2 regions of the Janthinobacterium sp. PLB04 genome follow, and region 1 is predicted to be linked to the other one. Evidence: riboswitches for the same ligand, from Rfam matches in the RefSeq annotation. Region 1 holds a riboswitch; the other holds the start of a gene.
What was found. A riboswitch is a leader RNA that binds a small molecule or an ion and turns the genes downstream of it on or off. The one in region 1 is predicted to bind thiamine pyrophosphate.

Region 1 (5,192 bases):
CGAATTGCGCACGCCCCTGAATGCCGTGCTGGGCTTTGCCCAGCTGATGGCGTCCGACGTGCCGCCACCGAGCCCGCCGCAGCAGCGCTCGATCGAACAAATCCTCAAGGGCGGCTGGTATCTGTTACGCCTGATTAACGAGATCCTCGACCTGGCCATGATCGAATCGGGCAAGGTCACCTTGTCGCAGGAAGCCATGTCCCTGCTCGACGTACTGCAGGATTGCCAGGCGATGATCGCGCCGCAGGCGGAAAAGCGCGGCATCCGCATGCACTTCCCCCGCTGCGGCCAGGCATTCTATGTGCATGCGGACCGCACGCGCGTGAAACAGGTGATGGTCAACCTGCTGTCGAACGCCATCAAGTACAACCAGGGCGGCGGCACCGTTACCGTCGATTGCAGCCAGCGCGGCGCCAAGGTGCGGGTCAGCGTGCGCGACAGTGGCGTCGGCCTCGATGCGGGCCAGGTGGCACAGTTGTTCCAGCCCTTCAACCGCCTGGGACAGGAAAACAGCACGGAAGAGGGCACGGGCATCGGTCTCGTCGTCACCAAGCAATTGATCGAATTGATGGGCGGCACCATCGGCGTCGACAGCACGGTGGGCGTGGGCACCACGTTCTGGTTCGAGCTCGCTTCGAGCAGCGCGCCGGCATTGGTGCTGGGCGACGGCGACGCGCTGCCGCAGGTGCAGGTGCCGCAGGAAAGCCAGCGCACCTTGCTGTACGTGGAAGACAATCCCGCCAACCTGGCGCTGGTGGAGCAACTGATCGCCCGCCGCAGCGATTTGAAGTTGCTCACAGCCATCGATGCGCACCTGGGCATCGACCTGGCGCGCACGTATCAGCCGGACGTGATCTTGATGGATATCAACCTGCCCGGCATCAGCGGCTTCGGCGCACTGCATATCCTGCACGACGACCCGCTCACCAGCCACATTCCCGTGATGGCCCTGTCGGCCAACGCCGTGCCGCGCGACATCGAGAAAGGCCTGGAAGCGGGTTTCTTCCGCTATTTGACCAAGCCGATCAAGGTCGTCGAATTCATGGATGCGCTCGACGTGGCCCTGCACCATGCGGCCGCGCACGGCCTGGCCGACGACACTCACGCAGTACGCTAATTCAGCACTTAATTTTAGGAATACCGCCATGCTTCAAGCCACCGAGATCCTGAACGCCAGCATCCTCATCGTTGATGACCAGGAGGCCAACGTCATGCTGCTGGAACAGGTGCTGCGCAATGCCGGCTATACGCGCATCACCTCCACCATGGATCCGCAAGCCGTGCATGCGCTGCACCAGCAGCACCGTTACGACCTGATCCTGCTCGACTTGCAGATGCCGGAAATGGATGGCTTCGAGGTGATGGAAGGCTTGCGTGATATCGAGGCGGGCAGCTATCTGCCCGTGCTGGTGATCACGGCCCAGCCCGGCCACAAGCTGCGCGCGCTGCAAGCGGGCGCCAAGGATTTCGTCAGCAAGCCCTTCGACCTGGTGGAGGTGAAAACGCGCATCCACAACATGCTGGAAGTGCGCTTGCTGTACCAGAAGCTGGCCGAATACAACAAGTCGCTGGAACAGATGGTGGAAGCGCGCACGGCGGAGCTGCGCGAAAGCGAAGCGCGCTTCCAGCGCTTCACGGAACTGTCGTCCGACTGGTACTGGGAACAGGATGCGCAAGGCAATCTGACGCGCTTTTCCGGCCCCGTGGCCGAAATGCTGGGCATTGGCAGCGAGGAAGAGCCACAGCGCTGGAACGCCACCGAACGCGCGCTGCTCGACGCAAAAATTGCCGCACGCGAACCGTTCCTTGATTTCATCTACAGCCGCGCCAACCTCGACGGCAGCACGCAGTACCTGCAAGTGAGCGGCGAGCCGATGTTCGACAATGGCAGCCGCTTCATCGGCTACCGCGGCATCGGCCTCGATGTCACGGAGCGCTTGCGCATCGCCTGATTTATACTTGGTGCCATCCACATCCACAAGGAAAGCATCATGGCTGACAAATCTCCCTCCTATTGGTTCCCCGCCAAGACCTATGGCTGGGGCTGGGGCTTGCCCATCACCTGGCAAGGCTGGCTGGTGTTCCTGGCCGCGCTGGCGCTGTTCGCCTGCGGCGCCTTCCTGTTTCCGCCGCAAACCATGCTGGTCGGCTATATCGTCTATGAAGTGGCCATCGTTGCCGTGCTCATTTTCATCTGCCAGCTGAAGGGCGAACCGACCAGCTGGGGCTGGGGCAAGAAGAAATAAGCGCGATGGCGCCTGTTGCAATGCAGCAGATGCGCAAAGACGACACCTGCAAGAAATCATCTGGCCACGCGGCGTGAACCGCGTATAATTGGCTCGCTGCCGCAAGGCGGCAAACGCTAGGGGTCCTGCCTTTCGCTGTGGAAACACGGTGCAAGCGCGGGTGAGAAATACCCTCCGAACCTGATCTGGATAATGCCAGCGAAGGGAAGCTTTAGGATGAACGCACCCCGCTTTTCCGCGTGCGCGCAGCCGAACCTCCTTAGCTGGCTCCAGGCTTAAAAACAGTCTAGCCAAGGAGCCAAAATGAACGCCAACCCGAAATTCCTCTCCGCCACCGCCACGGTCGACGAAGCCGCCATCGCGCCGCTGCCCAATTCGCGCAAGATTTACGTGCAAGGCAGCCGCCCCGACATCCGCGTGCCCATGCGCGAGATCAGCCAGTCCGACACGGAAGCGTCGTTCGGCGGCGAAAAGAATCCGCCGATCTACGTCTACGATACGTCCGGCCCCTACACGGATCCGGACGTGCAGATCGATATCCGCTCGGGCCTGGACACGCCGCGCCTGCCGTGGATCATGGAACGGGCCGACACGGAAGAATTGCCCGGTCCGACCTCCGATTACGGCATCGCCCGCCTGGCGGACCCGAAACTGGCCGAGCTGCGTTTCAACCTGCACCGCAAGCCGCGCCGCGCCATTGCCGGCAAGAACGTGACGCAAATGCATTACGCGCGCCAGGGCATCATCACGCCGGAAATGGAATTCGTCGCCATCCGCGAAAACATGCGCCGGCAGGAATATTTGCGCGAGCTGAAAGCTTCCGGCCCCATGGGCGAACGCCTGGCCGACCTGATGGGCCGCCAGCATCCTGGCCAGTCGTTCGGCGCCAGCATCCCGGCGGAAATCACGCCGGAATTCGTGCGCGAGGAAATCGCCCGCGGCCGCGCCATCATTCCCGCCAACATCAACCACCCGGAAGTGGAACCGATGATTATCGGCCGCAATTTCCTCGTGAAGATCAATGCGAATATCGGCAATTCCGCCGTCACCTCGTCGATTGGCGAGGAAGTGGAAAAGATGACCTGGGCCATCCGCTGGGGCGGCGACAATGTGATGGATCTGTCCACAGGTAAACATATCCACGAGACGCGCGAATGGATCGTGCGCAACAGCCCCGTCCCCATCGGCACCGTGCCCATCTACCAGGCGCTGGAAAAGGTCAATGGCAAGGCCGAAGATTTAACTTGGGAAATTTTCCGCGACACCCTGATCGAGCAGGCCGAGCAGGGCGTCGACTACTTCACCATCCATGCAGGCGTGCTGTTGCGCTATGTGCCGATGACGGCCAAGCGCTTGACGGGCATCGTCTCGCGCGGCGGTTCCATCATGGCGAAATGGTGTCTGGCGCACCACCAGGAATCGTTCCTGTACACGCATTTCGAAGAAATCTGCGAAATCATGAAGGCGTATGACGTGTCGTTCTCGCTGGGCGACGGTTTGCGTCCCGGTTCCATCTACGACGCCAACGACGAGGCGCAGCTGGGCGAACTGAAAACCCTGGGCGAACTGACGCAGGTTGCGTGGAAGCACGACGTACAGGTGATGATCGAAGGTCCCGGCCACGTACCGATGCAGCTCATCAAGGAAAACATGGACTTGCAGCTGGAGCAGTGCGGCGAAGCGCCGTTCTACACCCTGGGACCGTTGACGACGGATATCGCGCCCGGCTACGACCACATCACCTCGGGCATCGGCGCGGCCATGATCGGCTGGTATGGCACGGCCATGCTGTGCTATGTGACGCCGAAGGAACACCTGGGCCTGCCTAACAAGGCGGACGTCAAGGATGGCATCATCACGTATAAAATCGCGGCGCATGCGGCCGACCTGGCCAAGGGCCATCCGGGCGCGCAAATCCGCGACAACGCGCTGTCGAAAGCCCGCTTCGAATTCCGCTGGGACGACCAGTTCAACATCGGCCTGGACCCGGACAAGGCGCGCGAATTCCACGATGAAACCCTGCCCAAGGATTCGGCCAAGGTGGCGCATTTCTGCTCCATGTGCGGCCCCCATTTCTGCTCGATGAAGATCACGCAGGAGGTGCGCGAATACGCGGCCGGCATGGGTATCGCGGAAGACAAGGCGCTCAAGCAGGGCATGGAAATCAAGGCCATCGAATTCATCAAGAACGGCGCCGAGCTGTACCGCAAGGTCTGAAGGAGAGCGTGATGCCTGCATTGATATCCATCACGCTCAACGGCGCACCGCACCAGGTGCCGCCGGGCCAAACCCTCGATCAATTGATCGCCGCCCTGTCGCTGGAAAACCAGGCGCTGGCGCTGGCCGTCAACCGCAGCGTCGTGCCGCGCAAGGCGTGGCAGGACCGGGTCCTGGAAACGCAGGATCACGTGGAGATAGTACGCGCCATCGGCGGTGGCTGAAAACGTCCAAGCAAACCTACTGCGCGTCGCGCTTTGCGGCCTGCGATGCTCACCGTGCTCAAGCACGGTTGCGCGTCTCGGCCACAAATCATCGCCGCTCGCTACGGTTTTCTTCGAACGTTTAAAAACTTAAGGAAGAACACATGAATACCGCAACAAACAACGACCTGCTGACCATCGCAGGAAAGCAGTACCCATCGCGCCTGCTGGTGGGCAGCGGCAAGTACAAGGATTTGCCGCAGACGCGCGAAGCAACGGATGCGGCGGAAGCGCAGATCATCACGGTGGCGATCCGCAGGGTCAATATCGGCCAGGACCCGAACGCGCCCAGCCTGCTCGATTTCGTGCCACCGGACCAGTACACGATTTTGCCGAACACGGCCGGCTGCTACAACGCAAAAGATGCCGTCTACACCCTGCAACTGGCACGCGAGCTCTTGGGCGGGCGCAATCTGGTGAAGCTGGAAGTGCTGGGCGACGAAAAAACCTTGTTTCCGCACATGCC
Region 2 (5,192 bases), 2.8 Mb from region 1:
CGCCAGGCGCTAATCCGACCTACGCTACCGGCTCCGGCGTTTCCGCCGCCCGACAACGGTCAAGCGGACGCCTGCTCCTGCGCCAGCAATTTATTCATCAGCAATTCCGTCGCCCCGTAGCCGTACAGGGAATCGCTCTCCATGCCCGGCGTATCGAAGGGGATCGATTCCTCGCGGTTCAGCTTGGCAGGGTCGGCGTCCGCATAGCTGGCGCGCCAGGCGCGCTGCAAGGATTCATTGCGGCGGATAAAGGCCGGCATGGGCCAGGCGTCGCGCTCCCAGTGGAGGCTGTCACCCAGCAGGGGCCAGCGCTCGTTGAGCAGGGCCATGTCGCCCGTGCGCAGGCGGCGTACGGCCTGTTCCGGCCGCAAGCCTTCCAGCTCATCGAGCGTCGGCAAGCTGTCGCGCTTCGGTCCGAACATATACGCCAGCATGATGCGCCCGGCAGGCGCCCTGCGCGCCACCACGCCGACGGCATAGCCGCCGCCCGGCAAGGGCACGGCAAACCAGCTGCCTTCTCGGTATGGTAATGATCTCATCGTTGCAAACTCCCCCAAAATCGTGTCCGGGGCACAGTCTACGCGAAACGATGCGAAAGTGGCGCATGGTACGCCACAGCAACAAACCAATAGTTACAATATTTTCTCGTCATAGTGATACTGAGCAACAATCGGTCCCGCCTTGAACAGCGCTTCCTTCATGGCCGCGTCCAGGCGCGCATCGCGGCGGCGCATCCATTCGAGCAGCATGGCCGCTTCCTTGCGGCTGGTGTCGCCCGCATGCGCGAGCACGCGGCGCAGTTCCGGGTCCGTGCACGCCTCGAAGCGCTGGCTGTTCAAGTCCAGTGCCTGCAGCGCGGCGATGGTGGCGCCGATGGCGCGGTGCATGTCGAGCGCGGTGGCCGGCAAGCTGGATTCTTCCAGTGGGACGTTGGTCATGCGCATTCCTTTTCGCGTGGTGGTGACATCGGCTGCATTCTCCACCGCGCGGGCGAAAAGCTCAAGCGTCCACGACACGTTTCCACCCGTTCGGCCATAATCATGGCTCAGCAACAGCCTAAACCCCAGCGGCAGGAGCCCCATGTTCAATTTCGACTTTTACAATCCGACGCAAATCCTCTTCGGCCAGGGCCAGATCGCCGCCATCACGGCGCTGATCCCGCCGCATGCCAGAGTGCTCATGACGTATGGCGGCGGCAGCATCAAGCAGAACGGCGTCTACGATGAAGTCAAGGCGGCGCTGGCCGGCCATACCTTGCTGGAATTTGCCGGCATCGAACCCAATCCCAGCTATGAAACACTGATGCAGGCCGTGGCCATGGTGAAAAGCGAGCGCATCGATTTCCTGCTGGCCGTCGGCGGCGGTTCCGTGGTCGATGGCACCAAATTCATCGCCGCGGCCGCCCTGCATGAAGGCGAGGCGTGGGACATCCTGGCGAAAGGCGGCAAGATCGTCGAGGCCGCCCTTCCCTTCGGCACGGTATTGACGTTACCGGCCACGGGTTCCGAAATGAATGGCTCGGCCGTGATTACGCGCAAGGCCACGCAGGAAAAGCGCTCGTTCATGAGCCGCAAGGTGTATCCGAAATTCTCCGTGCTGGACCCGTCGAAAACGTTCACCTTGCCGCTGCGCCAGGTGGGCAATGGCGTCGTCGATGCGTTTGCGCATGTCATGGAACAGTATTTGACCTACCCTGTGAACGCGTCCGTGCAAGATCGCTTCGCCGAAGGCATTTTATTGACCCTGATCGAGGAAGGCCCGAAAGCCCTGTCGCACCCGGACGACTACGACGTGCGCGCCAACGTGATGTGGAGCGCCACCCTGGCCTTGAACGGCCTGATCGGCGTGGGCGTGCCGCAGGACTGGTCCACGCACGCCATCGGCCATGAATTGACGGCCTTGTATGAGCTCGACCATGCGCAAACTCTGGCCATCATCCTGCCCAGCATGCTGCGCGTGCGCAAGCAGGCCAAGCGCGCCAAGCTGCTGCAATACGCGGCCCGCGTGTGGGGACTCGACGGCGGCGACGAGGATGGCCGCATCGAGGCCGCCATCGCGCGCACGGAATTCTTCTTCCGCCACATGGGCGTCAAGACGCGCCTGGCCGACTACGGCCTGAACCACGCCAGCGTGGATGCCGTCGTGTCCGCCCTGGAAGCGCACGGCATGACGGCGCTGGGCGAGCAGCGCGAAGTGACGCCCGCCGTCAGCCGCAAGGTGCTGGAACTGAGTCTGTAGCGCAGTTTGCAAATTCCAGCCACACTGTTGTAAAACGGTCAGCCAGGAGGACAGCTGGCCGTGGTTCATGCTAAGCTGTCATTTCGCTAGGGGTCCTGGAGTCGTTATCCGGGTGAGAGATACCCTTCGTACCTGATCTGGATAATGCCAGCGAAGGAAAGCGCAAAGTACCTCCCTCCTTTGATAGCTCCTGCGTTGGCGCCAGCCGAACAAGCAGCCTGCCGTGCTCTTTACAGAGACGGCTTGAACCACGAGCAATCTATGTCTACACCGAATTTATCCGTTTCTGTACTGACCCTGGCGATCCTGCACGCGTTTGCCGCGCCTGCCTTTGCTGCGAACGACACCGCCGAAGCCACCGATCCGCAGGCCCAAAACATGGCCGAAGTCGTCGTCACGGCCAGCAAGGCGCCGGCCGCCAAGCGCGCCTCCGTGGGCGGCTTTGCCGACGCGCCGCTGCTGCAGACACCGGCGTCCGTCACCGTCATTTCGCAAAAAGACATGCAGGACTTGCAGATCCGCAATCTCAGCGATGCCGTCAAGCTCGACGCCAGCATCAATGAGTCGTACAACGCCGTCGGCTACGCGGAACAGTTCACCATCCGCGGCTTCAAGCTCGACACGAACTCCAGCTACCGCAAGGATGGCGTGGCCATTCCTGGCGACACGCAAATTCCGCTGGAAAACAAGGAACGCATCGAAGTATTAAAAGGCCTGGCCGGCTTGCAGGCAGGCGTGGCCGCGCCTGGCGGCGTGATCGACTTCATCGTCAAGCGCCCCACCGCCGCACCGCTGCGCACCGTCACCGTGGAAGCGCGCGAACGGGGCACCCTGTATGGCACCGTCGACCTGGGCGGACGCCTGGAAGACACGCGCTTCGGTTACCGCGTCAACGTGGCGGCCGAGCGCCTGCGTTCCTACATCAAGGGCGCGGACGGCAACCGTCGGTTCATTTCCGGCGCCTTCGACTGGCAGATTTCCCCGCAAGCCCTGCTGCAGCTCGACGCCGACTACCAGGACAAGGCGCAGGTCACGGCGCCCGGCTTCCAGCTGCTGAGCAACGGCAGCCTGCCGGCCAACGTCAGCGCCGACACCATGCTCAACAAGCAGCCGTGGACGCATCCGGTGGAAACCGTCACCAGCAACCTCGGCCTGCGCTTCCAGTACGCCTTCAATGACGACTGGCACGCCACCCTGTCCGCCAACCAGCACTCGTTCAAGCGCGACGACTACACGGCGTATCCGTATGGCTGCAGCCCGGAAAGCTGGGCGCCCGTCTTCTGCAGCAATGGCGATTTCTCCGTATGGGACTTCCGCAGCCTGGGCGAAACGAAAAAGCCGCTGAGCGCGCAAGCCATGATCCAGGGCAAGTTCGCCACCGGCAGCCTGCGCCACGAATTCACTGCCGGCGTGTCGTACTTCAACCGCAAGGACCGGGCCGGCAAGTACGTGTACGACGAAGTGGGCATCAGCAACATTTATCGCCCCGTCATCGTCGCGCCATCCGACGGCGTCACGGGCCCCGTACGCCTGGTACGCAACGACAAGGAAAAATCCGTCTTCGTGCAGGACATCGTCAGCCTGGCGCCCAACTGGAAGCTGCATGGCGGCCTGCGCCACATCAATGTGGATGGCTACCAGTATGTGCTCAAGGCCGACACGGAAATCCGCGCCAAGCACGACTTCCTGTTGCCGAACGTGGCGCTGGTGTACAACCCGCAAGACAATATCGCCGTGTATGCATCGTATTCGCAGGGCATGGAGCACGGCGGCACGGCCGACCGCTACGCGGAAAACGCCAATGTGGAACTGACGCCGAGCCGCTCGAAGCAGGTCGAATTGGGCGTGAAGGCGGACCTGACGCAGGACTTCATGGTGGCCGCCACCCTGTTCCAGATCCGCAAGGGCCTGGAATTCAACCAGTACCTCGACAGCAGCATGAGCACCTACAACTTCGTGCGCGCGGGCCAGGCCCAGCACCGTGGCCTGGAATTGTCTGCCCAGGGCAAGGCATCGGCCAACCTGAACCTGGGCGCGTCCATCACGGCCCTGAACAGCCAGCAATCAGGCACGGGCAGTGCGGACTACGATGGCAAGCGCGTGCCCAACGTGCCGGCCTTCAAGGCGGCCGTGCACGCGGACTACGCCGTGCAGCAGGTGGCGGGCTTGAGCGTGAATGGCAGCTGGGAATATGCGGGCAAAAAGGCGTTTGAAAACAACAACACCACCTTCGTGCCTTCGTACAGCGTGTTCAACCTGGGCGCCGCCTGGGCCACGCGCCTGGCCGGCACGCCAGCCGTGCTGCGCGCCACCGTCAACAACGTGACGGACAAGTTCTACTGGCGCGATGTGACTCCGGAAGCAGGCGGCTACCTGTTCCCGGGTGCAAGCCGCACCTTGAAGGTGTCGGCGCAATTCGACTTTTAATTAAGTTGACGTAAAGGCAGGCGCCGCATCGAGCGCCTTCTGCAGCAAGGGCGCCGCCTGTTCCAGGCGCGCCTCCAGGCTGTCGTGCAGCACGTGGTAAGCGATGCCGCGCGCATCGAGCTCGTCGAGCAGATAGCGGTAGATCAGCTGGCGCACGGCTTCCGACTCGCGCTGCAAGCCGTCGGCCACCCACGGGCTGTCGGGCGCCGTCACCAACGTCAGATCGTACTGCGTGGCATCGGCCAGCGCCGCCAGCGGCGCATCGGCGCCATTGAAATAATGGCGGCTGTAGACCACCGTCATCAACGGCGTCGTATCGCAAAACAGGAAATGGCGCGCCTGCGCGGCGGCAGCCGCTTCGCGTTCGACTTGCGTTCGCGCAATGCCAAACTGGTCGGCCGCGACGGGCACCCGGCCCTGCTTCTCGACAAATTCGCGCAAGTATTCCGGCACCCAGACGGTGCCGTAGCGTTCGGCCAGGGCCGCTGCCAGGGTCGACTTGCCCGACGATTCCGCGCCCAGGATGG

Region 2: another riboswitch for thiamine pyrophosphate. It lies ahead of LSO07_RS21045 (TonB-dependent siderophore receptor); the one in region 1 lies ahead of thiC (phosphomethylpyrimidine synthase ThiC).

The regions. Positions count from the first base shown of each region.
Region 1 is NZ_CP088968.1:1,166,181-1,171,372, forward strand. Features, by position in the region: gene LSO07_RS05115 (PAS domain-containing hybrid sensor histidine kinase/response regulator) at 1-1,117, shown strand, start outside; gene LSO07_RS05120 (response regulator) at 1,146-1,952, shown strand; gene LSO07_RS05125 (hypothetical protein) at 1,992-2,246, shown strand; TPP riboswitch at 2,355-2,470, shown strand; gene thiC (phosphomethylpyrimidine synthase ThiC) at 2,550-4,463, shown strand; gene thiS (sulfur carrier protein ThiS) at 4,484-4,687, shown strand; gene LSO07_RS05140 (thiazole synthase) at 4,831-5,192, shown strand, end outside.
Region 2 is NZ_CP088968.1:4,772,228-4,777,419, forward strand. Features, by position in the region: gene LSO07_RS21030 (Imm26 family immunity protein) at 60-539, opposite strand; gene LSO07_RS21035 (ferritin family protein) at 633-938, opposite strand; gene LSO07_RS21040 (iron-containing alcohol dehydrogenase) at 1,081-2,238, shown strand; TPP riboswitch at 2,317-2,414, shown strand; gene LSO07_RS21045 (TonB-dependent siderophore receptor) at 2,500-4,665, shown strand; gene LSO07_RS21050 (AAA family ATPase) at 4,666-5,192, opposite strand, start outside.